DNA from 3 places in the Nocardioides sp. P4_G4 genome. Region 1 is predicted to be linked to each of the others. Evidence: predicted binding sites of a transcription regulator. Region 1 holds the regulator's gene; each other region holds the start of a gene.
What was found. The regulator LexA, encoded in region 1, represses DNA repair genes until DNA is damaged. The targets are predictions, from matches to a motif close to TCGAACANNTGTTCGA.
Positions count from the first base shown of each region.

Region 1 (4,565 bases):
CGGCGTAAGTCGCGGACTGGGCGGCGACAGGCGCGATGGTCTGCGGGACCGCCAGCACGACGGGCACGAGCAGGGCAGCGAGCGTGCAGGGGCGCATGGTCCGGCCTCTCGGCGAAGGGGGTGGCGAGAACGTACTCCCCCGCGCTCTCGCATCGTCGTCCACAGCCCCAGAACTGAGGGTCGATCTCCGGGCGCGACTCCCCTAGTTTTGGATTCGCCGGCCGTGCTCGGGCATGGATCCGGTGCTCTCGGGAAAGAAGGTCTTCATGAATTCTGGTCGTGTACGCCGATCGCTCGCGGCCGCGTGCGTCCTGCCACTCCTGCTCGCGGGGTGCTCGGAGGACGGGCCGACGCCGCAGATGCCGGATCCCACGTCGTCGCCCTCGGCGGTGGAGACGGACACGGGGCCGGCGGAGCCGACGCTTCCGCCTGAGGCTGAGGGGGATGGGAAGGAGGCGGCTGCCGCGTTCGTGGAGCACTACTACGACTACGTCAACTACGCCCAGGCCACCGGTGACACATCGGGTCTTGGTGACCTCGGATTGCGGACCTGCAGGGCTTGCAACGGTGCCGTGGAGTTTGTGGACGCAATCTACGAACGCGGAGGGGAGAGCTCTGGTGGCAACTACACGGTGCGATCAGCACAGGCAACGGGTCGCCGACGGGTAGATGACGACACATCCATCTACTACCTGACTGTTATCACCGAGCACACTGCGCAGGTCGTGACGGGCGCCGGCAATCTTGATCGCACTTACGATGCGGGGTCTGGCACCCTGCGCTACGAGGTGGTTCGCGGTCAGGACGGCTGGCACATCGCGAACTGGGCCGCGGCATGAGCCGCAGATTGGCTGCGACATGGGCCACGGTCCTGCTCACGCTGGGAACACCCGGAGCCGCATTCGCGACCGAGACCCCGAGCCCAACTGTGACGGCATCTCCCAACGACGACCTCGGCGCCCTCGAACTTGCAGGGGCAGCGAACAACGACTCAATGCAGAGCCAGGGATCGGGCACGTCAGACATTTCAACGAGCATCGGGGATAGCACCGCCGAGACTCCGAGCGTCATATGGAAGCAAGGCGATCTGTCCTGCGATACATACAGCGGTGTGGGTTGTGTGACCCCCAATCGATGCTCCGATGGATCTGTTCCGATCACATGGACCATGATCGAAGCCGTCACGGGCGCCACCCTCGGCACCTACGACCAGTGCCCGCAAGACCCGCCGCCCACGGCGACCACGACTCCAACCGCGACCGTCGACATCCCGGCGGAAGTGCTCAAGGCCTTCGAGAAGGTCGCCCTCCCCGAGTCCACGATCAACGTCCAGCCTCCGGGCGGCGAGACCTTGGTGAACCTCCCGACGATCCTCTCCACCAGCGCGGAGCGCCACCAGATCCCGGTGCACCTCGACCGCGTCAACATCGACGTCCTGCTCGAGGTCTGGCCCAGCCAGTTCATCTGGCAGCACGGCGACGGCACCAGCCAGACGACAAGCACTCCCGGCAAAGCCTGGACCGAGGGCGCCAACTTGGCCGAGCTCATCACCCACACCTACGCCAAGCCGTCCACGGGCCTACAGCTCAGCGTCGACACCACCTGGTCGGCACAGTTCAAGGTCGTCGGCCAGCCCGACTGGCGCCCCGTGGACGGCACCGTGGCGATCACCGGCGCACCCGTCGATGTCGCCGTTCTCGAGGCCACGCCACAGCTCGTCCGCTGAGTTTCCCTCCGACCCCCGAGCGCACATCGCGGACCACCTGGGTCCCCGCTGGGAGTTGCGTCACCGGGTGACTCAGCTCGCACCGCACCGCATCGCACTGCGACAACGACCCTGAAATGCCGCAAGGAGCGGACCCGATGGGCCCGCCCCTTGTCTTCCCCGGTCCCGCCAGCCGGGGTCGAGTCGGCTGGCGGAAAACTAGAAGGTCAGTCGTTGCTGACCGGCACGCGGAGCTTCTGCCCCGCGGAGATGGCGACGGTGTCGAGGGCGTTGAGCCGCTCGATCTCGCGCATGGTGGTGCGGACGTCGCCACTGTCGGTGAGCTCGGAGGCGATGCTCCACAGGCTCTGCCCGGGCTCGACCATGACGATCTCGGTGGCGGGCGCCTGGCCGGCCTCGTCGGTGCCGACGGCGACCGAGCTGAGGAAGAAGCCCGCGAACAGGGCGAAGGCCAGGGCGGCAGCGAGGACGACGAGTCGACCTCGGCGCGTCAACCGCACGGACGACCGCGCGGGGCGGGCCGTCTGGCCGGTGCGCGCGGTGCGGGTCGGGGTAAAGGCGGGAGAGAGGGTGGCGGTGCTCATGGTGGCCTCCAGGGGAAGAGTCAGCCGGTAGGTGGTGTCGATCGGTTCTGTCTGGGGCTGTGTCTAGAGGGAGCCACCGACAATCGGGTGAATCGCTCAGGCGTTCGATCGAGCACGTGTTCGAGAGTAGAGCGTGTGTTCGAACGATGCAAGGGGTTGGACGAACATTTGTTCGAGCGGCACGACGACCCGCCAACCCGACACGCGGTTCGAACAAATGTTTGAAGTCACGTGCGCGACAGGACTACGGTTGAGCCACGCAATGAGAGGGCCCAGCAGCAGCCCACGCAGCAGGAGGAAGCACATGGCCAGCAAGGACCGCAGCGGCAAGGTCGTCGAGATGCCCGACGGGCCGCCGGACGCGACCGGACTCACCCCGCGTCAGCAGCGCGTCCTGGCCACGATCAAGGAGGCCATCGAGACCCGGGGCTACCCGCCCAGCATGCGCGAGATCGGCGCCGCGGTCGGGCTCACCAGCTCCTCGAGCGTCGCCCACCAGCTCAAGGTGCTGGAGGAAAAGGGCTTCCTCAAGCGCGACCCCAACCGGCCGCGTGCCATCGAGGTCTTCCTCCCCGAGGTCATGGCCGCCCGTCGCTCGATCTCCAGCGCTGACGAGTCGAGCATCGACGAGACCGACATCGGCAACACCGCTCCCCCGGCGACGTACGTCCCGATGGTCGGTCGCATCGCGGCCGGCGGACCGATCCTGGCCGAGGAGCAGATCCAGGAGGTCTTCCCGCTCCCCAGGTCGCTGGTCGGCGAAGGCAYTCTGTTCCTGCTCGAGGTCTCCGGTGACTCGATGATCGACGCGGCGATCTGCAGTGGCGACTACGTGGTGATCCGCCAGGAGCAGACCGCGGCCAACGGCGACATCGTGGCCGCGATGATCGACGGCGAGGCGACGGTCAAGACGTTCCAGCGCAAGGACGGCCACGTGTGGCTGCTCCCCCACAACGACGCCTACGAGCCGATCGACGGCACCCACGCCACCATCCTCGGCAAGGTCACGGCGGTCCTGCGCCGCATGTGACCCCCTCCGGGCTCCCCCGGATACCCAGGTCGGGGGAAGGACCGGGAAATTCCCGATGCAATATGGCGCCGGGCGACGTTCACTTGACGGGTGACTTCTCTCGCCGCGCCCACCGCAACCAGGTCGACGACCGCCAAGGCGGCACTTCCTCGTGACGGACTGCGCGAGCTGGGCGTCCTGGCCCTGGTCTACGTCGGCTACGCCCTGAGCAGGGTGCTCGCCGACGACACCCTGGCGCCGGCCCTCACCCGCGCCTTGCGCATCTTCGACGTCGAGCGCACCCTGCACCTCGACATCGAGGGCGGCCTCAACGGCTGGTTCGTCAGGCACGACGTGGTGGGCGTGGCCGCATCCTTCTACTACGCCGGCGCCYACTACGTGCTCACCCTCGTCGTCGTGGTCTGGCTCTTCCTGCGGCACCGGGACGTCTACGGAGCCGCCCGGCTCGCCCTGGTGGGCAGCACGGCCGCGGCCCTCGTCGCCTACCTCGCCATGCCCACCGCGCCGCCACGGATGCTCGCCGGGTGGACCGACCTGCTGGCCGTGCACTCGGCGGCCGGCTGGTGGGGTGGCGAGGCCTCCGCTCCCCAGGGCCTGGGCTGGCTGACCAACCAGCTCGCCGCGTTCCCGAGCATGCACGCCGGGTGGGCGCTGTGGGTGGCGCTCGCGGTGAGTCACGTCGTACGCCGCCGCTGGGTCGCCGCGCTCGCCTGGACGCACGCGATCCTCACCGCCGTCGTCGTGGTGGGTACCGGCAACCACTGGATCCTCGACGTCGTGGCCGGGTGGGCGATCGTCCTGATCGCCTGGCAGACGATCGGCCCGTCGGCGGTGGTCGACCCGCCCGAGGGCGGTGCGCGAGCCACCCGGACGTGGCCTGGAATGTGGCTGACCCACCGCTCCCGGTGACGGCGAGCGGCCGCGCAGCCCTCAGCCGGCGGCGAGCCGCGCGAGCGCCTTGCGGACGAGCGCGGGGTCCGTGGTGGTCCACATGGGCGGCAGCGAGGCCTTGAGGAACCCGCCGTAGCGGGCGGTGGCCAGGCGTGGGTCCAGCACCGCGACGACCCCACGGTCAGTGGTGGTCCGGATCAGCCGGCCCGCCCCCTGGGCCATCAGCAGCGCGGCGTGCGTCGCGGCGACCTGCATGAAGCCGTTGCCGCCCGCCTTGTCGGCCGCCCGCTGCCGTGCCGACATCAGCGGGTCGTCGGGGCGAGGGAAGGGGATC
Region 1 covers NZ_JBFUKA010000076.1:48-4,612, forward strand. Annotated here, with positions in the region: gene AC1DQF_RS16635 (DUF6318 family protein) at 234-839, shown strand; gene AC1DQF_RS16640 (hypothetical protein) at 1,169-1,726, shown strand; gene AC1DQF_RS16645 (LysM peptidoglycan-binding domain-containing protein) at 1,933-2,310, opposite strand; gene lexA (transcriptional repressor LexA) at 2,615-3,340, shown strand; gene AC1DQF_RS16655 (phosphatase PAP2 family protein) at 3,431-4,249, shown strand; gene AC1DQF_RS16660 (ATP-dependent DNA helicase) at 4,271-4,565, opposite strand, start outside.

Region 2 (16,291 bases), on a different contig from region 1:
AGGTCGCCAACGAGGACCTGCCCGACGCCGTCGCCCGGATCCGCTCCGGTGGCGAGCCGGCCGAGTTCGTGCCGATCGACGTCCACACGCACGAGGAGATCGGTCAGCTGGCCCGCGCCGTGGACGACCTCCACCGCCAGGCCGTGACGCTCGCCTCCGGTGAGGCCCAGCTGCGTAGCCAGGTCGGCGAGATGTTCGTGACGCTGTCGCGTCGCAACACGACCCTCATCAACCAGCAGCTGAACCTCATCGAAGCGCTGGAGAAGGACGAGGAGGACCCCAAGCGACTGGAGAGCCTCTTCCGTCTCGACCACCTCGCGTCCCGCATGCGTCGTACGTCGGACTCGCTGCTGATCCTCGCCGACGCCCCCGCCCGGTCCGCCGGCTGGGAGAGCCTGTCGGTCACGGAGGCCACCCAGGCCGCGACCGCCGGTGTGCAGGACTACCAGCGCGTGCGGATCGACTCGACCCTCGACAGCCGGATCGGCGAGGCCGCGGCCGGTGACCTGATCCACCTGCTCACCGAGCTCGTCGACAACGCCCTCTCCTACTCCTCGCCGTCGACCTTCGTCACGCTGTCCACGGCCCCCGCGCCGGGCGGCCTGACGATCGGCGTCAGCGACTCCGGCCTCGGCATCCCCGAGGAGTCGCTGCGCCAGATCAACGAGACCCTGGAGTCGGGCGCCGACGTCACCCCGGACACCGCCCGCCGCATGGGCCTGTTCGTGGTCAGCCGGCTCGCGAAGCGCCACGGCATCGACGTCGCCCTCGCCACCAACGCGGCGTCCGGCATCACCGCCACCGTGTTCGTGCCGGAGTCGGCACTGCGCGACGGCGCACCGCCCATGCCGGAGGCCCCCGCCGAGATCGAGCCCGCGCTCGAGGAGAGCGCCGAGCCCGAGCAGGCGCCCTTCGTGCCCGAGATCGTGGCCGACGAGTCGTCCGAGCCCGACGTCGACACCGCCGAGGGTGAGACCGACGAGCCGGCCGCATCGGCCACCGTCATCGGCCTGCCCACCCGCCAGCCCGGATCCTCGATGGCTGACCGCGAGTCCGCGACCGGCCTCCCGACCCGGGCCCCGGGCGCGACGGTCCCGGCGACCGAGGCCGGCACCGGCCTGCCGTCCCGCCAGCCGGGCGGCACCCTGGCCCAGCGTGGCCTGGCGACCGGCGCCGACGTCACCTCGAACACCCCCTCGGCACTCAACACCGCCGCACCGAAGGCCAAGCGTGGCGCCATGCCGCTGCGCTCGCGCCGCGCCGCTCTGACCGAGGCGCCGTCCGGCACCGACGAGACGACCGCTGCCGAGGAGCCCGCCGCCATCGCGTCGGTGACCTCGCTGCACGAGGGCGTCCCGGCCGAGGACACGACGACCGAGCAGCCCGCGACCGACGAGCTGGCCATCGGCGAGGTGGCGACCGACGAGGTGGCGACCGACTCTGCCGCGGTCGACTCCCCGGCCGACGAGACCGACGCCGAGGCTGTCGCCGAGGACACGGACGAGGACACGGTCGCCGAGGCCCCGTCGTACGACGAGGACGCCACCGACGTCGAGACCGCTCAGGTCGAGACCGCCGAGGAGCCCGCCGAGGAGGAGCCGGTCGCCGAGACGGCCCCGCAGCCCGAGCTCCCGTCCCCGGCCGCCATGGCGCCCGTGTCGACCCTGCTCACGGGTCCGCTCTTCGACCCGCTGACCGACCCGCTCCCGGAGGAGCAGGCCGACCAGGACCAGTCCGAGCCGGAGCCCGAGGCGCCTGCCGCGCCCGCCGCTCTCGGTGGCGGCCTGGCCGGTGGCCTGCCGACCCGCCAGCGTGGAGGCACGCTGTCGGACCAGCAGGCAGCGACCAGTCCCTTCCGCGATGCTGCCCCGGCTGCCCCGGCTGCCCCGGCTGCCCCGGCTGCCCCGGCTGCCCCGGCTGCCCCGGCTGCCCTGGGTGGCGGCCTGCCCACGCGTCAGCGCGGCGGCACCCTGAACGACCAGGAAGCCGCGACCCGTCCCTTCCGTGACTCCGAGCCCACCGCCCCGGCGGCGTCCGCGCCCGCCGAGTCCCCGGTCGAGGAGAAGGTGAAGGTCGTCGAGGAGCCCGCAGCCCAGGCCCCCGAGGTCGAGGCCCCCGAGGCCCCCGAGGTCGAGGTGCCCGAGACCCCGGCCGCCCTGGTCGACGGTGCCGGCAGCGGTCTCGGCTCCGGCCTCACCGGCCTGCCGACCCGCCGGCGTGGAGGCACGCTGTCGGACCAGCAGGCAGCGACCAGCCCGTTCCGCGAGTCGACCATCGAGGCGCCCGCCGCCCCGTCGAGCCCGGCCGCGCTGGCCGGCGCCGGCGCTCCGGCAGCTCCTGCCGGTCCCACCGGTGGACTGTCCGGCGGCCTCGACTCGCTGCCCACCCGGCAGCGCGGCGGCACCCTCGCCGACCAGGACGACGCCAACCGTGCCTTCCGTGACGGTGGCCTCGGCAACCGGACCGCGGAGGTCACCTCCCTGACCGAGCGTCGCGAGCAGGCTCCGGCCCCCGTCGAGGCGCCCGTCGCCCGCACGGAGCCCCAGCCGGCCCGCCCGCAGGTGGGACGCGCGTCGTCCCTGACCCGCTTCCGCCCGGCGTCGGCCACCCGCCGCGCCAGCTACGAGGCCTCGGGTGGCGGTCCGCAGCAGCCGCTGCGCACCCCCGCCGCCGACCGCACCGCGGGCTCCCGCTCGGCCCTGGACGGCGACGTCCAGGTCGAGCAGGACACCGAGGACAAGGGCTCGATCTTCGGGACGCTGCGCTCCAGCTGGCTCAGCTCCGAGGGAGGCTCCGGCTGGCAGTCCACCGAGGTCGAGGCCGGCTGGCAGCGCGCCGAGCAGGTCGCCGAGTCCGCCAAGGACGCCCCCGCCGCCGGCGCAGGGCTCCCGATCCGTCGCCCCGGCACGCTCCTCGTGCCGGGTGGCATCACCAAGCCGACGACCGTCGCGCCGCGTGATCCCGAGGCCATCCGCTCCCGCTACGCCGCCTACGCGGCCGGCGTGAGCCGCGGCCGCCAGACGTCTCACCACTCCACCGCCGACCGCACCAACTAGCAGGAACGGAAGTAGTCCCCATGACCGAATACGACTCTGCTGCCTACGCGCAGCCCGACGAGCGCAACCTCGACTGGCTCGTGTCGCGCTTTGTCGAGGAAGTCACCGACGCGGCCCACGCCATCCTCGTGTCCGCCGACGGGCTCCTCATGGCCATGAGCGAGAGCATCCCGGACGAGCGCGCCGAGCAGGTGGCCGCTGTGTCCTCCGGGCTCGCCAGCCTCGCCGTCGGTGCCGCCCGCCTCTTCGACGGCGGAGCTGTGCTCCAGACCGTCGTCGAGATGGAGCACGGCTACCTGATGCTCATGAGCGTCGGTGACGGCTCCAACCTCACCGTCCTCACCGAGGAAGCCGCCGACATCGGCCAGGTCGGCTACGAGATGGCCCTGCTGGTCGAGCGCGTCGGCCGGATGGTGCAGGCCGAGGCCCGCGTCACCACTGGATGACGTGACCTGCCGTGGCACCCCCTGACCTCAACGGCACGGATGACGAGGCGACACCCAAGCCTCGCTTCATCCGGCCGTACACCATCACGTCAGGTCGCACCGAGGCTTCGGTCGACCTGCCGATGGAAGCCACGCTCCGCACGCAGGAGGACGGCACCGGCGCCCTCAGCGCAGCCGCGCTGAAGGTCCTGGAGGTCTGCGACACCCGTTCAGTCGCCGAGGTAGCCGCTCTGGTCCACATGCCGATAGGCGTGGTCCGGGTGCTGCTGAGCGACCTGGTCGAGCACGGACACATCCGTGTGCAGGCCACCATCACCAACGACTCGTCTCGTGACGAGCGAATTGAGCTCATCGAAAGGACCCTCCGTGGACTTCGCACCTACTAGCGCCTCGCGCAAGGCGGCGTCGACGAAGATCGTGATCGCCGGTGGTTTCGGCGTGGGCAAGACGACGCTGGTGGGCTCGGTCTCCGAGATCCAGCCGCTGCGTACCGAGGCCCTCGTCACCAACGAGTCGGAGGGTGTCGACGATCTCGCCGCGGTACCCGCCAAGTCGACGACCACCGTGGCCATGGACTTCGGACGCCTCACCCTCGCCGAGGACCTCGTCCTCTACCTCTTCGGAACGCCCGGCCAGCGCCGCTTCTGGTTCATGTGGGACGACCTGTGCCTGGGCGCGATCGGGGCCATCGTCCTGGTCGACACCGCCCGCCTGGACGAGTCGTTCTCGCCGCTGGACTACTTCGAGCACAAGGGGCTGCCGTTCATCGTGGCGGTCAACCAGTTCGAGGGCGTCCAGCAGTACTCGCTCGACGAGATCGCCAATGCCTTGGCACTGCCCCCCGAGGTGCCGATCATTGCGATCGACGCGCGTGATCGTGAGTCGGCCAAGACTGCCCTCCTGCGCATCACCGAGTACTCGCTGCAGAAGCTGACCGCGCAGCTGTCCGTGGGAGTCCACTGACATGTCCATCACGTCTCGCGTCCGGCGGCTGTCCGGCTCCTCGCGTCGTACGGCGCCTGGCATCGCCCTCCTCGCGGTGGTCCTCACCGCCGCGGGGTGTGGCGGCACCAGCTCGGCCGCCAGCACCGACCCGGACCCGCAGGTCATCCGGGCGGGCTACCTGACTGTCTGCACGTCGCTGCCCTACGAGCCGTTCGAGTTCGAGCGGAACGGCGAGACGGTGGGCTTCGAGATCGACCTGGCCAAGGCCGTCGCGAAGGAGCTCGGCGTGAAGCCGGACTTCAAGAACGACGACTTCGACGCCGTGCAGTCGGGCCAGCTGCTCAACGAGAACGCCTGCGACATCGCGGCGGCCGGTCTGACCATTACCGGCGACCGGGCCCGCGTGCTCGACTTCTCGAGCCCGTTCTTCAACGCCGCCCAGGCGCTCGTCGTCACCGGCGCGAGCGGCATCCGCAACCTGGACGACCTGCGCGGCGGCCGGATCGCCGTACAGGCCGGCACGACCGGTGAGCTCTACGTCACCGACAATGCCCCGCGCAACGCCCAGGTCGTCCCCTTCGACGACATCGGCGAGATGTCCAGCGCCCTCAACGGCGGCACCGTCGACGCCGGCGTGTACGACAACACCGTCGCAGGCTCGGCGATCAAGGAGTACCCCTCCTTCCAGATCGCCGCCGAGTTCGACACCGGTGAGCAGTACGGCATGGCGGTCAAGAAGGACGGAAACGTCGACCTCCTGCGGGTCGTCAACGCCGTCATCGCCGACCTCAAGGAGAGCGGCGGCTACGACAAGATGTACACCGAGTGGTTCGGCACCAAGAAGCAGTCCTGAGACTGCTCGGCCGGTCGCGCTGTACGGCGAGGAGCTCCCGCCCCGCGGGTTGATCTCCTCGCCGTGCAGCCGCGTTCGGTGCACGCATGACCCGGGTGCATCACCCGGGATCTCGCTGGCACCTGTGACGATGTGGCCATGACGGCCATCTTCACCAAGTCCCGGGAGCCGGCCCGCCCGGGGTCCATCCCCGACCGCCTGCAGATGTTCACGCGGGAGGTGCGGTTCTACACCGAGATCGCTCCCGCGGTCGGCGTGAGGGTTCCGGCGGTGTTCCGGGCCGAGGCCCGGGACGGTGGGACCGTCCTGGAGCTGGATGACCTGTCGCCCTCCTGGACCGGGAGGACGTCGGGTCAGGTCCGGGGATCTGCGACGTCGCGTGGTTCCTCATGATTCGGTCGAGCCGCCCGACTGGGATCGCGTGCTGGACGCCTACGCCACGACTCCGACCTCAGCGACTCTCTTCCTGCGATCACTGTCCAGGCGCTCCTTTCCCTCGACGATGAGGACGAGGGGTCCGTGGACGTGCTCGAGTGGATCGCGTGCCTCGAGGAGCCATCCCTCCGCGCGTAGGTGGTTGCCCGCGGCTCTGCGCGGTGGTCGATCACGCTGGTGCGCTTCCTATCTGCGTCTGTGGAACCTCAGGTCGCCGTTGGGGAGTCGGTCGTGGAGGTATCTGTCGTCGTGCGCGCGGTGGTGGTGGTGGGAGCAGAGGAGGAGGCCGTCGGCGAGGTCGGTCTTGCCGCCCTTGCTCCAGGGGATGAGGTGGTGTGCTTCGCACCAGGCGGCGGGGATGTCGCATCCCTCGGCACGGCAGTGCTTGTCGCGAAGGTCCATCGCCCGCCGCGGGCCGTTCTCGTAGAGCCGCTTCGACCTTCCGAGGTCGAGGACCTCGGACTTGCCACCCAGGACGGCCGGGATGAGGCCGGCGTTGCAGACCAGGCGCCGGGCTTCGGAGGCGCTGATGCGGTGGCCGGTGTCGGTGGTCGCGACCCCGAGCCCACTGACGAGGGRGTCGAAGTCCATGGTGATSACSACCSKGGTSGCYGTCCCWCCGTGGCGGGGGAGCTTCGTCGGGTCGAGGTGCTCCAGCAGCGCACAGAACGCATGACCGAGACGGGTCGCGTACGGCACGGCGCTCTGCTCSCCCCCGCTGGCGTCGGAACCGTCGTCCTTGCGGGGGTTGGTCCACGCATGCAGGTACGTCAGCAACCGGCCGGCCGTGGCGTCYGGSACCCGGATCCGGATCGTCGTGGTCCCGTCACCGTGCGAACGCGTCGTCAGCGACGTCGTCTTGCGGGCCTTGTGTTCTTCGTCCTCGAGGCGCTTGCGCTCCTGCTCGTCGCCGACCTCGGGGCCACGACGTCGAGGATCCGACCGCCCAGCACCCGCAGCTCGTTCGGGGTGAACGTGGCGGCGTGCTCGACCAGCACCCGCTCCGCATCTCTCACGACGTCCGCCGGGGTGTCGTCGGGGAGGTCATCAAGGGCCCGGGCGATGACGTCGGCCTGCGCGGTCGACACCTCACCGGACCCATGGCCCTCGGCCAGGACAGCCCATCGCTGCTCCAGGGACCGGGCGAGGGCCAGGTCCCGACGTGCCCGGCCACGATCGGCCCTCACGGCCCGCTGGAACCACGCCGCCACGTCGCGGTCACCCGCCTCTTCGGCCACGTCGTCGGCGACCGCCATCAACCGCAGCCGGATCGACGCCACCCGCGACTCCAGCCGCGCCAGCTCCACCAGCGCAGCGGCCTTCTCGGTCGGCGCGAGGTAGAGGAGCTCGACCTGGCCGACCTTGTCCAGCGCGGCCGAGATCGCCTCGCCACACTCCTGGACCAGGTGTCCGCTCGTCATCCCATCCCCCACTGATCACCCGCCACGCGGTCCCACGAGCGGGAGCGGCGGCGTAGACCTAGTTTAATCGAACAGGTGTGCGATTCACATACCCAGAATGTGGCTGTGCAGGGAGGCGTGCTCGAGGCGCGCGGCAACGCCCGGTCGGCGACTCACTCCTCCACCTCGTCCACGAGCCACTCCCCCTCCACCAGGCGCAGCCGCACCCGGCGCGTCGAGGGTCGGTCGTCGGGAAGGGGGATCACGGTCCCCCCGTCGACCGCCTCCGCACCACGCACCCGGTCGGTGACGCGCACGTCGACGACTCCCGTCGAGACCTCCACCACCGACAGGGCGAGCACCTGGGTCTCCAGGCCGCGCACCGACAGCCCGCGGTCGACGTACGACGTCAGCATCCGCACGTCGGCGCGCCCGCTGCGCGACCCCTCGACGTACAGGTCACGCAGCGCATCCACGTCGCCGGCGGTCCACGCGCGCGCCCGCCGGGCGTCCCAGTCCGCGAGGACGGAGCGGGGTCCGTCGAGAGCCGCGACCACGGGTCGCGCCTCCGCGCCGCTCGGGTCCGGCCGCAGCGCGACCAGCGCGCCGGTGCCGAGCACGACGGGCAGGGTGAGTCCGACCAGGATCGGGAGGAGTCGTCGCGGGTCCACCCCTCCACGGTGCCGCAGATCGACCGAGGGCGTCGGCGCTCATCCACAGGCAGGACCGGCGACGGCGCGGCGTACGCTGACGACCATGCGCTTCGACATCGCCGGGCTGGGACCCGAGGCCGTCGACTACCTCTCCGCCTGGGAGCTCCAGCGCGAGGTCCACGCCCGCGTCGTGGCCGGTGAGCAGGAGCCGACCGTGCTCCTCCTCGAGCACCCACCCGTCTTCACGGCAGGCAAGCGCACCGACCCGCACGAGCGCCCGCTCGACCCCGGCGGCGCCGACGTCATCGACGTCGACCGCGGCGGCAAGATCACCTTCCACGGACCGGGGCAGCTCGTCGGCTACCCGATCGTCCCGCTGCCCGACCACGTCAAGGTCGTCGACTACGTGCGCCGCGTCGAGGAGGCGCTGATCCGCGTGTGCAGCGACCTCGGCGTCACGACCGCCCGGGTACCCGGCCGCAGCGGCGTCTGGCTCCGCGCCGACGATCAGGGCCCGGAGCGCAAGATCGCCGCGCTCGGCATCCGCGTGAGCAGGGGCGTGACGATGCACGGCTTCGCCCTCAACTGCGACGTCGACCTCGGCTGGTACGACCGCTTCGTCCCCTGCGGCATCGCCGACGCAGGCGTCACCTCGCTGAGCACGGAGCTCGGTCGCGACGTGTCCGTCGAGGACGTCCTGCCGATCGTGCGCGAGCACCTCACCGACTACCTCGCGTGGGCGCCGTACGACGCGACGCCCGACTACGAGGCCCGCCCCGAGCCCGCCCACGGCCCGCGCATCGCCCTGGTCACCCCGGGTCGCTGACCTCGACCGGTCTCAGGAGCGCCACGGGGATCGCCCGCCCGGCCTTGCGCTCGTACTTCGCGACCTCGGGCGCCTCTGCCAGCACGACGTCGCGCCACACCCGGTCCCGCTCGGGTCCGACGAGGATCTCCGGCAGTACGTCGAGGCCTCGCGTCCCGATCTCGATCCTCGAGCGTTCGGCCTGTCGCAGGTTGCGGAACCAGTCGGGCTCGGTGGGCGAGCCGGAGCCGGTCCCCCACACCACGTAGGCATCCTCGTGCTCGAGGAAGCGCACCATCGTGGAGCGGGGCAGCCCCGAGCGTCGGCCCGGCGAGGTCACCATGAGCACCCGCGCCTTGCCCCCGCTGTCGAGGCGGCCTCCCGCCGCGCGGTGCAGCCAGACGCCGATCGCGTTGCCGGTCCTCACGAAGCGGTGCCGCAGGCTCCCCATCGTCGGTCCCTCCTCAGGACTCCAGCGTCCTCGCCTGCACCGCGGCGGTCAACGGCCTCTCCGGTCGCTGACGGCGCGCCGCGGTACCGCTGTCCCCGGCGGCTGCCACAGTGCCCTCCACGGGGAGGACGTCGTCGTCGACGTCCGGGAGGGAGAGCCGTGACCAGCACGGCCACTGCAGACCTGGTCATCGAGACCCGGGGACTGCGCAAGGAGTTCACCGGACGACGGGGCACACGGGTCGCGGTGCAGGACCTCGACCTCGCGGTCCCGCGCGGCGGGGTGCACGGCTTCCTCGGGCCCAACGGGTCGGGCAAGACCACCACCATCCGGATGCTGCTGGGCCTGGCCCGGGCGACCCGGGGTGACATGGCGCTGTTCGGCACCCCGGTGCCGGCCGGACTCCCCGATGTGATCGACCGGGTCGGGGCCGTCGTGGAGATGCCGAAGTTCCTCCCCCACTTCACCGGTCGGCAGAACCTGACCATCCTGGCCCGCTCGAAGGGCATCGCCGCCGACCGCGTCGACGCCGCCGTCGACACCGTGGGACTGACCGGGCGCGACGGGGACCGCTACCGGTCCTACTCGCTGGGCATGAAGCAGCGCCTGGCGATCGCCGCCACCCTGCTCAAGGACCCGCAACTGCTCATCCTCGACGAACCCACCAACGGCCTCGACCCCGCCGGCATCCGGGAGATCCGCGAGACGATCCGCACCCTGGGCGAGGCCGGTGTCACGGTGCTCCTGAGCTCGCACATCCTGGCCGAGGTCCAGCAGGTCTGCACCTCCGCGACGATCATCGGCAACGGCCGCCTGCTCGCCTCCGGACGGGTCGAGGACCTGCTCGGCGCCAGCACGGCGTACCGGATCGTCGTCGACGACCCCGACGCCGCCCGCCGCGCCCTCGAGGCCGGTCCGTACGCCGTCTCGGGCGACGCGGGGACATCGCTCCAGGTGGAGACCGACGCCCCGGCCGCCGACATCACCCGCACCCTCGGCGAGGCCGGGATCTGGCTCTCCGAGCTGACGTCCGTGCGCCCCGACCTCGAGACGGTGTTCCTCGAGCTGACGTCCCAGGACACCCTCGGCGTCCCGACCACGACCACGGACGGGGCTGGTCACGCATGAGGCTCCTCGGTGTCGAGCTCACCCGGCTGCGCTGGCGCCGCGCGTGCCTGGTGCTCCTGGTCGCAGCCTTCGTGGTGCCGGCCCTCATCTGGGCGGGGACGGTGTGGGACTCGCGTCCCTACTCCGACGCCGAGGTCCAGCAGGCCACCGAGCAGGCCCAGGCCCAGCCGGGCTTCGCCCAGGAGCTGCGTCGGTGCGAGCGCAAGCCGGAGCAGTACCTCCCGCCCGACGAGGTCCCCGCCGACGCGTCCGCCGTGACCGAGCAGTGCCGCACGCTCGTCACCTCGTGGTGGTCGGGCCAGTTCCGCGAGCCCCTGGACCTGCGCGCCCAGCTCGACGGCGGCGGCACCGCCATCGCGATCGTCGTGGCCGGCCTGATGATGCTGCTCGGCGCGACCTTCGTGGGCGCCGACTGGGCGAGCGGGTCGATGAGCAACCAGCTCCTCTTCGAGCCCCGACGACTGCGCGTGTACGCCGCCAAGGCCGGCGCCGTCGTCGTCGCCGGGGTGGCGCTCGGGCTGGTCGTCGGCGCGGTGTGGTGGCTCGGCCTCGCCGGGGTCGCCCGCGCGCGGGACCTCCCGACGGCCGACGGGGTGGGCGGCGAGATCGGCTGGCAGGTCCTGCGCGCCGCCCTCCTCGCCGCGGGAGCGGGACTGGCCGGACTGGCGACGACCATGCTCTTCCGCAGCACCGTCGCGACGCTGGGGATCCTCTTCGCGGTCGTCCTCGCCGGCTCGTTCCTCATCGCGGTGCTGCCCTTCGAGTCGCCAGAGCGGTGGATGCCCCACCTCAACGTGGCGGCCTGGATCACCGACGGGACGACGTACTACACCGCGGGTGAGCAGACCTGCGTGGACGACGGGACCGGCATGGTCTGCACCGGCGAGCGCGTGCTCACGGCCGGAGCGGCGGCGGCCTACCTCCTGTCCGGGTTGTTGCTCGTGGTGGCGGCCGCGCTGGGCTCCTTCACCCGCCGTGACATCCCGTGAATCGGCTCCCCCAGGCCGAATTGGGCGGCCTCCGGGCGCGGCGTACAGTGACGGCGTGACTGCACCGGCACCCGAAGGACGCAAGCTCCTCCGCCTGGAGATCCGCAACGCCGAGACGCCCATCGAGCGCAAGCCGGAATGGATCAAGACCCGGGCGCGGATGGGTCCGGAGTACACCGCGCTCACCAATCTCGTGAAGTCCGAGGGCCTGCACACGGTGTGCCAGGAGGCGGCCTGCCCCAACATCTTCGAGTGCTGGGAGGACCGCGAGGCGACCTTCCTCATCGGTGGCGACCAGTGCACCCGTCGTTGCGACTTCTGCCAGATCGACACCGGCAAGCCGCAACCACTCGACCGCGACGAGCCGCGCCGCGTCGCCGAGTCGGTGCAGAAGATGCAGCTCAAGTACGCCACCATCACCGGCGTCGCCCGCGACGACCTCGAGGACGGCGGTGCGTGGCTTTACGCCGAGACCGTGCGCGCCATCCACGAGGTCAACCCCGGCACCGGGGTCGAGAACCTCATCCCCGACTTCAACGGCAAGCCCGACCTGCTCCGCGAGGTCTTCGAGTCGCGTCCCGAGGTGCTCGCGCACAACGTCGAGACCGTGCCGCGCATCTTCAAGCGCATCCGTCCGGCCTTCCGCTACGACCGTTCCCTCGACGTCATCACCCAGGCCCGCGACTTCGGCCTGGTGACCAAGTCCAACCTGATCCTCGGCATGGGCGAGACGCGCGAGGAGGTCAGCCAGGCGCTGCGCGACCTGCACGAGGCCGGCTGCGAGCTCATCACCATCACCCAGTACCTCCGCCCCTCGCCCCGGCACCACCCCGTCGAGCGCTGGGTCAAGCCCGAGGAGTTCGTCGAGCTCAAGGACGAGGCGGACGAGATCGGCTTCTCCGGGGTCATGTCGGGTCCGCTGGTGCGTTCGTCCTACCGGGCCGGTCGGCTGTACCGTCAGGCCATGGACGCGCGCGACACCGCCAGCGTCACCGCCTGAACCTCTCCACCTGTCACCAGCTCCCGCACGCCAGACTCCGCACGTAGCAAAGGGCCCGCATGTCGACCGCCGCCACTCCGCCCACCTCGAGGCGGCAGCAGTTCATCCAGACGTACCGGATGGCGAAGAAGACCGACCGCACCATCGGGTTGTGGATCCTCGGCGCCTTCGTCCTCGGCGCGGCCATCGGCTTCGCCGTCATCTGGTTCCTGCCCGGCGACGGCACCCTCGCGCTGGTGCTCGCGATCGTCGGCGCGTTCCTGGTCGGCCTCCTCCTCGCCCTCGTGGTCTTCGGACGCCGGGCGCAGAAGGCGGCGTACGGACAGATGGAGGGCCAGGTCGGTGCCGCCGCCTCGGCGCTCACCATGCTGCGCCGTGGCTGGAAGACCGACCCGGTGGTCGGCTTCAACCGCCAGCAGGACGTCGTGCACCGCGTCGTCGGTCCGCCCGGCATCGTGCTCGTCGGTGAGGGCAACCCGCAGCGCCTGCGCACCCTGATGGCCACCGAGCGCCGCAAGCACGAGCGCGTGCTCCCTGACACGCCGATCCACGAGGTCGTGTGCGGCAACGGCGAGGGCCAGGTCCCGCTCGACAAGCTGGTCCGCCACGTCTCCAAGCTCGGCAAGGACCTCAAGCCCGGCGAGATGACCGACGTGCTCAACCGCCTCAAGGCGATCGACGCCCAGCGCGGCGCCATCCCGCTGCCCAAGGGCCCGGTGCCCACCTCGATGAAGGGCAACCGCGGCCAGCAGCGCGGCCGTTGACCCTACCGGCGTCCCTCGTCCTCCCTCGTGCGGCGTGACAAGCGCGCCCGGCGGGCCCGAGCAGCGTCGGTGACGCGCTCATCGACCTGCTGGCGGGCGACGGTCTGGATGACGTAGGTGTTGTACATGAGGGGCTCCTCGGGTGGGTGTTGCTCGTATACCCGACTCTCGCCCTGAGGCACCCATGCGCACATCGGGACAACGCCCCGGCCGCGGGCTCCGGCTACCTCAGATCGCGCGGAGGTCCGCCAACCGGGCGGTGCGCGAACCGGCCGCCATGTCGTGCAGGCCACGACCGTCGGGACGGAAGATCAGCGGCGGGACCACGAGACCCACCAGCACCTGGCGCAGCACGCAGCGCAGCAACGACACCGGCCCGTACGACCCGTCGTTGCGCACGACCCGGATCCGGGTCGCCAGCTTGCCGAACGAGCCCCCGGCGACCGCAGTGAAGAGCGCCGACTCGGCGACGAAGACCCCCAGCACGTAGAAGCCCGACAGCGGGTCGTCACTCCAGGCACGAGGCCCGATGAAGGCGACCACCACGAGCGTGCAGGCGAACCAGTCGATGACGAGGGCGACGATGCGCCGGCGCCAGGAGGCCGCCTCGACGGCGGTGGTGGCGGTGTCGTTCACGCATCCCAGCCTAGGTGGCACGCCTCAGCGGACGGGCTTCGCACCCTCCGGCGCCTCGACCTCCACGGGCTCGCCCCAGGCGCTCCAGCCGACCAGCGCCGACCGGGCGGCGTCGGCGCCCACCTGATAGGCCAGCTGCACCGGGCGGGCGTCGTCATCGATCCACAGCTTCGCGTCGAGCTCGGCCGGCACGTCCATGACCCGGTAGATGGACTCCTGGGGCAGCTCGGCCAGCCAGGCCTTCGTGTCCAGGGTGAGGTCGTAGCGGGTCGCCTCCTCCCCCGCCACCTCGTCGGCGGTCCCCTCACCGACGGCGGTGACCCCGGCCTCGAGGGCCGCCATCTCGGCCGGTACGTCGATGGCGAGCAGGATCGGCACCACGCCGGCGTCGAAGCCGTCGGCGCCCTGCAGGCGCGGGTCGTCCTCCTCGAGGTAGCGCCACCGGTCCTTCGCGGCCGCGCCGCCGACGTACACCCGGCCGTCCACGCGGCGCACCTCGAGCCCGGCTCCGGTCTGGTCACCGGTCACGGCCACCAGGGCGGGGTCCTCGCCCCAGCTGACGTCGGCCTCGATGTCGTCGGCCGACTCCTGCGTGCCGAGGGTGACGTGGGCCGACTCCTCGCCCGCGACCGCCTCGCTGACAGCGGGCATCAGCGTCGTCGTGTCGTACGCCGCGGCGTCACCGCCGCCCGTCCCTGCGATTCCGCCATCGCTGCAGGCGCTCAGCCCCAGCGCGCAGGTCGCGAGAGCGGCGGCCAGGAGGGACGGCGTACGGGCAGGACGGATCGGGAGAGCCATGGCACGACCCTAGGAGGGTCCGCGGAACGGCCCGGTGGCCGGGACATCTGTTACATCGCCGAAACAAACGAGATACGGTCGAGAAACGGCCCGTGCGTAGGTTCACGGGCATCCGGTGCAACGGTGCGCCGTACTCCACGTCGGTTCCACACACTTCGGTGCGCGTCCGTCCGGTCGCCGCCCAGGAGGACGCATGTTCAGCAACAGCGACGAGCTGCTCAAGTACATCAAGGACGAGGGCGTCGAGATGGTCGACGTCCGCTTCTGTGACCTGCCCGGTGTGATGCAGCACTTCACTGTGCCCGTGTCCTCGTTCGACCAGTCGGTCTTCGACGACGGCCTTGCCTTCGACGGCTCCTCGATCCGTGGGTTCCAGGCGATCCACGAGTCCGACATGTCCCTCTTCCCGGACGTGACCACGGCCTACATCGACCCCTTCCGCGTCTCGAAGACGCTGGTCGTCAACTTCTTCATCCACGACCCGATCACCGGCGAGGCCTACTCGCGCGACCCTCGCAACATCGCCAAGAAGGCGATGGCCTACCTCGCCTCCACCGGGATCGGCGACACCGCCTACTTCGCCCCCGAGGCCGAGTTCTACGTGTTCGACAGCGTGCGCTTCGAGACCTCGGCGAACGCGGGCTTTTACCACATCGACTCCGAGGCCGGCGCCTGGAACAGCGGCTCCACGGAGAACAACCGCGGCTACAAGGTCAAGTACAAGGGCGGCTACTTCCCCGTCGCGCCCTACGACCACTTCGGTGAGCTGCGCGACGAGATGGTCATCGAGCTCGAGAAGTCCGGACTGCTCGTGGAGCGTGCCCACCACGAGGTCGGCACGGCCGGTCAGGCCGAGATCAACTACAAGTTCGACGAGCTGCTCAAGGCCGCCGACGACGTGATGAAGTTCAAGTACATCATCAAGAACACCGCCTGGCGCAACGGCAAGACCGCGACGTTCATGCCCAAGCCGATCTTCGGCGACAACGGCTCCGGCATGCACTGCCACCAGTCGATCTGGAAGGACGGGGACCCGCTCTTCTACGACGAGACCGGGTACGCCGGCCTGTCGGACATGGCCCGCCACTACATCGGCGGCATCCTCAAGCACGCCCCGTCGCTGCTGGCCTTCACCAACCCGACGGTGAACTCCTACCACCGACTGGTGCCCGGCTTCGAGGCCCCGATCTCGCTGGTCTACTCCCAGCGCAACCGCTCGGCCTGTGTGCGCATCCCGATCACCGGTGCCAACCCGAAGGCCAAGCGGATCGAGTTCCGCTGCCCCGACCCGTCGGCGAACCCGTACCTCGCCTTCTCGGCGCTCCTGCTCGCCGGGATCGACGGCATCCAGAACAAGATCGAGCCGCCGGCCCCGATCGACAAGGACATCTACGAGCTGCCGCCGGACGAGATGGCCGACATCGACCAGGTGCCCACCTCGCTCGACGCGGTGATGGACAACCTGGAGAGGGACCACGAGTTCCTCACGGCGGGCAACGTCTTCACGCCCGACCTGATCGAGACCTGGATCGACTACAAGCGCACGAACGAGATCCTGCCCGTGCAGCTGCGGCCGCACCCGCACGAGTTCGAGCTCTACTACGACATCTGAGCAAGAGGGGCGACACCGCCCCTGACCTGTACGAAACGCGAGGCCCCTGCCCGGGTTCCCCGAATTCCCCCGAGAATCAGGGGGTCCCAGGGCGGGGGCTTCGCCGCGCCCACCCACCGAGTGCCCGCGATGAGCCGTCGCGCCGGGCTGGCTCGGCGCGGCATCGACCGCGACCTTTGTGCCCTTGTCGTCGTCCGGCTCGACCAGTACGTCGGCCACGTGCTGCCCCGGGTCGCTCTGGACGAGCTGAGCCCCTACCTGGCCGGCTTCCTCAGGGTGCCGACGTGCGCGCCCTCGCGGTGCAGGACCTGAGCGTTCGC
Region 2 covers NZ_JBFUKA010000001.1:47,616-63,906, reverse strand. Annotated here, with positions in the region: gene AC1DQF_RS00335 (sensor histidine kinase) at 1-3,056, shown strand, start outside; gene AC1DQF_RS00330 (roadblock/LC7 domain-containing protein) at 3,077-3,502, shown strand; gene AC1DQF_RS00325 (DUF742 domain-containing protein) at 3,514-3,888, shown strand; gene AC1DQF_RS00320 (GTP-binding protein) at 3,869-4,465, shown strand; gene AC1DQF_RS00315 (ABC transporter substrate-binding protein) at 4,467-5,300, shown strand; gene AC1DQF_RS00310 (hypothetical protein) at 5,439-5,693, shown strand; gene AC1DQF_RS00305 (HNH endonuclease signature motif containing protein) at 5,922-6,548, opposite strand; gene AC1DQF_RS00300 (DUF222 domain-containing protein) at 6,581-7,156, opposite strand; gene AC1DQF_RS00295 (hypothetical protein) at 7,309-7,806, opposite strand; gene lipB (lipoyl(octanoyl) transferase LipB) at 7,892-8,614, shown strand; gene AC1DQF_RS00285 (nitroreductase/quinone reductase family protein) at 8,598-9,044, opposite strand; gene AC1DQF_RS00280 (ABC transporter ATP-binding protein) at 9,204-10,172, shown strand; gene AC1DQF_RS00275 (hypothetical protein) at 10,169-11,161, shown strand; gene lipA (lipoyl synthase) at 11,217-12,161, shown strand; gene AC1DQF_RS00265 (DUF4191 domain-containing protein) at 12,221-12,925, shown strand; gene AC1DQF_RS00260 (hypothetical protein) at 12,928-13,053, opposite strand; gene AC1DQF_RS00255 (RDD family protein) at 13,154-13,561, opposite strand; gene AC1DQF_RS00250 (hypothetical protein) at 13,586-14,359, opposite strand; gene glnA (type I glutamate--ammonia ligase) at 14,553-15,971, shown strand; gene AC1DQF_RS00240 (hypothetical protein) at 16,101-16,283, shown strand.
Region 2: a site for LexA is predicted at 7,224-7,239, ahead of AC1DQF_RS00300 (DUF222 domain-containing protein). Genes of this name have one in related genera too.

Region 3 (5,035 bases), on a different contig from region 1:
CTGGGCACGACGTACCACGGCGCCTCGGGGGTGTTGCAGCGCTCCAGGGCGATCTCGTAGGCGTCCTGGTAGGCGCGCCACTGCGAGCGCTCGTCGATGTCCCCGGGGTTGAACTTCCAGTGCTTGGTCGGGTCGTCGAGCCGGGCGAGGAGGCGCCCCTTCTGCTCCTCGGCGGAGATGTGCAGCATGCACTTGAGGACGGTGACCCCGCGGTCGGCGAGCTCGGCCTCGAAGCGGTTGATCGCGTCGTAGCGACGGGTGATCGCCGACCGGGTCGTCAGCTCACGCACCCGGGCGATGAGGACGTCCTCGTAGTGGGAGCGGTCGAAGACGCCCACCATGCCGGCCTCGGGCACCGCGCGCCGCACGCGCCACAGGAAGTCGTGGCGCCGCTCCTCGGCGTTGGGCGCCTTGAAGGAGGTGATCCGCACACCCTGCGGGTCGATGAGGCCGACCGAGTGCCGCAGCACCCCGCCCTTGCCAGAGGTGTCCATGCCTTGCAGGACGAGCAGCACGCGGTGATGACCGTCGGACTTGCCCTGGGCGTAGAGCCGCTCCTGCAGGTCGGCGAGTGGCTCGCCCACCGCGGGCAGCGCCGCCTTGCCGGCCACCTTGTCCCCGTCGAAGCCGGGGGTGGCGCGGGGGTCGATGTCGGCCAGGTCGACCGGCCCCTGCGGGAGGCGCAGGAGGGGCCGTACGGCCTCCCCGGTGGGACCGGCTGTCTGCTTCTTCTTCTTGCCCATCGCTGCAGTATGTCCCAACCCGTGGGCGGCTAGGGCGAGTCGAGGTCGACGTCGTCAGCGCCGAGCTCGTCCTTGACCACGGCGAACGCCATGCCCGGCGGGTATCCCTTGCGGGCCAGCATCCCCACCAGCCGCCGCGTCGCCTTGTCGCGCTCGAGGCCACGCATGGTGCGCATCTTCTTGCGGACCAGGCCCCGGGCCGCGGACTCCTCGTCGTCGGGGTCGATCTCGTCGAGCGCGTCGCGGGCCACCTCGTCGTCGATGCCCTTGCGGCGCAGCTCCTGGGCGAGGGCGCGGCGTGCGAGTCCCTTGCCCGGCTGACGGGAGGCGATCCACGCACGCGCGAAGGCCTCGTCGTCGACCAGGCCCACCTCCTCGAACCGGTCGAGCAGGGCGGCCGCCAGGTCGGCCGGCACTTCCTTCTTGGCCAGCTTGTCGGCCAGCTCCTTGCGCGAGCGGGCCTGGCCCGTCAGCGCGTCGAGCAGGATCTTGCGGCCCACCGACTCGTGATCCGGCTCCGGGTCGGCGCGGACCGACTCGGGCACCGATGCCGGGAGCTCGGGCGCCGGGCGGGTGGAGCGAGAGCCACGGGCCGACCGAGACCTCGGCGTCGACCGAGGACCCGGGGTGGGCGCGGACTCTCGCGCCGACCTTGTCCAGGCCTCGACACCGTCGTGGACGTCACCCGCCCACGTCGGCATCGGCCTGGACTCACCCGACCGAGGGGCCCGCTCAGAAGTCATCCACGCCGATGGGCTCGTCGGAAAGGTCGGACGGAGCGTCGACCTGCGGTCCGACCCCGAGCTTCTCGAGGATCTTCTTCTCCAGCTCGTTGGCCAGGTCAGGGTTGTCCTTGAGGAAGGTGCGGGCGTTCTCCTTGCCCTGGCCGAGCTGGTCGCCCTCGTAGGTGTACCAAGCGCCGGACTTGCGGACCAGGCCGGCCTCGACCCCCACGTCGATGAGGCCACCCTCGCGGCTGATGCCCTTGCCGTACATGATGTCGAACTCGGCCTGCTTGAACGGCGGGGCGACCTTGTTCTTGACGACCTTGACGCGGGTGCGGTTGCCCACCATGTCCTGGCCGTCCTTGAGGGTCTCGATGCGACGCACGTCGAGGCGCACCGAGGAGTAGAACTTGAGCGCGCGGCCACCGGTGGTCGTCTCGGGCGAGCCGAACATGACGCCGATCTTCTCGCGGAGCTGGTTGATGAAGATGGCCGTCGTGCCGGAGTTGTTGAGGGCACCGGTCATCTTGCGCAGTGCCTGGCTCATGAGTCGCGCCTGGAGGCCCACGTGGCTGTCACCCATCTCGCCCTCGATCTCGGCACGCGGCACGAGCGCGGCCACCGAGTCGATGACGATGAGGGACAGGGCGCCGGAGCGGACGAGCATGTCGGCGATCTCGAGCGCCTGCTCACCGGAGTCGGGCTGCGAGACCAGCAGGGCGTCGGTGTCGACACCGAGCGCCTTGGCGTAGTCGGGGTCGAGCGCGTGCTCGGCGTCGATGAAGGCGACGATGCCGCCGGCCGCCTGGGCGCTGGCCACCGCGTGCAGGGCGACCGTCGTCTTTCCCGAGGACTCGGGACCGTAGATCTCCACCACACGGCCGCGGGGCAGGCCCCCGAGGCCCAGGGCCACGTCGAGTGCGATGGCGCCGGTCGGGATCACCTCCAGCGGAGCGCGGCTGTCGTCGCCCAGTCGCATGACCGAGCCCTTGCCGAACGACTTCTCGATGTTGGCGAGTGCGGCATCCAGTGCCTTCTCGCGGTCTCCACCAGCCATGTGCGTGTCCTTTGTGTCCGTCGGGTAGTCAGGTACGTCTGCGACGCTAGGACGAGCCACCGACAATGCCTGATCAGCACTGTCGAACGCTGTGGAGAACCTCGCCGTTCGTCGTACCTGTGGACACAATCTAGCCCGAACAGCTGTTCGAGTGGTGCACGTGGTGCCGCGTGTCGCGACTAGCGTGTCGGGTCGTGCGGCGACGTCACCGCGGACGGGCGGTCCGCTCCGGTCATCGCGCCCGCGACCACCCCTGCCCCCAGGACCGCCAGGGCAAGGACGCCGGCGAACATCGCCAGCACCGGGTAGCCGAGCGAACCCACGATCAGCCCGGCCAGGGCACCACCGCCGGCGGCGGTCAGCGACATCGCCATGTCGGCCGTGCCCTGCACGTCGGTGCGCGCCGACACCGGGGTCAGGTCGGCGATGATCGTCGAGGCCGCGACCGTCGCGCACGACCACCCGAGGCCGAGCAGGAACAGGCCGCCGAAGATCTGCCACGACGAGCCCTCCGGAGCCAGCCCGCACAGCACCAGGGACGCGAGCAGCACCACTCCCCCGCTTCGCAGCACGACCGGTCGGCCGAGGCGGTCGGCGGCGAGTCCGACGAGCGGCGAGAAGGCGAACATCCCCAGGACGTGCACGGAGATCACGAACCCGATCACCTGCAGCTGCGCACCCCCGTGCTGCATGTGCAGCGGGGTCATGATCATCACCGTGACCATCGCCGCGTGCGCGCACGCCATGCCGGCGATCGCCGCGCCGAGCGCCGGCTGGGCGCCGACCGCCTCGGTGAAGCGCGACCACGACCGACCAATCCGGGCCTGTGCCGTCGCACCGGCGACGGACTGGGCGAGCAGGAGCGGGTCGGGCCGCAGCAGCACGGCGACCCACGTGGCGGCGAGCACCAGCACCACTGCGCCGATGGCGAACCCGCCGGTCAGCTCGGGGATCCCGACACGTCGCGCCAGGCCGGCACCGACACCGGTGAGGTTGGGTCCCGCGACGGCGCCGATCGTGGTCGCCCACACGACCACCGAGAGCGCACGTCCGCGGGTCTCCTCCGGCGCCAGGTCGGTGGCGGCGTACCGCGAGCCGTTGTTGACCGCCGTGGTCGCGCCCAGCAGGACCGCCCCGGTGAGCAGCACGGCCATCGAGTCAAGCACCCCGGCCGCCACGCACAGGGCAGCGCCGCTGGCGCCCGCGAGGTAGCCGGTGACCAGACCGACGCGGCGTCCACGGCGGCCCATCAGCCGCGCGAGCACGTAGGCCGCGAGCGCGGTGCCGAGCACCTGGAAGGTCTGGGCGAGGCCCGCCTGGGCCTCCGATCCCGAGATGTCGCGCGCCAGCAGGGACGCGGTCGCCACCCCGATGGTGACCCCCACGGCGCCCACCGCCTGGGAGACGACCAGCACCCGCACGGTGCGCGCCTGGACGGCCGCGTGCCCGTCCGGGACCGGATCGGTCGGCGTGCTCACCGCTCGAAGTCCGGCAGCTCGAGGACGTGCCACACCGCGGCCCACACCAGCTTGGGCGGTACGCCGGCATCCAGCGCTTCGACGACCGTGCGACCGCCGAGGTCGCCGATGACGAAGAGCTCCGCCCAGGAGCGCGACGACGCCTTCCCGAGCGCGTGGTCGAGACGGGCCCAGAACTCGGTGTGCCTCATGCGCGGATCGCCAGCGATTCCAGCCACTGCTCGCCGTCCCGGCCCGAGCGTCGGCGCAGCGTCTCGACCTGCCACCCGGTCTCCACGAGTGCCCCGCGGAGCGGGTCCTCGCGCCAGTGGACGAACCGTCGCGGCGCCTCGATGCTCCCGTGCACGGACCAGGCTTCCCCGTCGCCCTCCTTGACCGACAGGTACAGGACACCCGAGGCCCTGGTCACCCGGGCCAGCCTCCCGAGCACCGTCGGGAGGTCAGCGCGGTCGACGTGGAGCAGGCAGGCGTTGGCCCACACCCCGTCGTAGGTCCCGGACGAGCCGAGGTCGTCGTGCAGGGGGTCGAGGACCCTCGCCTCGTGGCCGGCCTCCCGCAGCAGCCTGACGAAGCCGGCGGTGATGTCGGTCCGGTCGACGCGCAGCCCGGCCACCTCCAGCGCGAGGGCGTCACGACCACCGCCGCTCCCGATCTCGAGCACGTGTGCGGCGGGGTCGAGGCGCGCTGCGAAGGCCGCGACCGATGCACGCGTCTCGTCGCCGAGCGCCGCGGTGGCGTCGCGATACGCGGCCGCGTGCTCGCCGTACGCCCGAACGGTGGCGTCGACCGGATCGATCATGGCGTGCGCACGTCGTGCTCGTGGTGCAGCACGTCGTGGAGGTGGTAGACGCCCAGCGTCTCGACGGTGAACTCACTGCCGTTGGACCGGGTCCCGCGCCGACCGGCCTGCTCGTCCGTGACGCTCGCGTAGAGACCCGCCGCGTGGCCGGCCGCCTCGACCAGCTCGGCGTCGACGGTGGCCGGGTCCTGCTCGGCGTAGCGCGACACGACGGCGGTCTCGTCCTGGTCCCA
Region 3 covers NZ_JBFUKA010000051.1:14,913-19,947, forward strand. Annotated here, with positions in the region: gene AC1DQF_RS13180 (PPK2 family polyphosphate kinase) at 1-743, opposite strand, end outside; gene AC1DQF_RS13185 (regulatory protein RecX) at 773-1,288, opposite strand; gene recA (recombinase RecA) at 1,476-2,525, opposite strand; gene AC1DQF_RS13195 (MFS transporter) at 2,705-4,003, opposite strand; gene AC1DQF_RS13200 (DUF3046 domain-containing protein) at 4,000-4,194, opposite strand; gene AC1DQF_RS13205 (class I SAM-dependent methyltransferase) at 4,191-4,802, opposite strand; gene AC1DQF_RS13210 (DinB family protein) at 4,799-5,035, opposite strand, start outside.
Region 3: a site for LexA is predicted at 2,661-2,676, ahead of recA (recombinase RecA). Genes of this name have one in related genera too.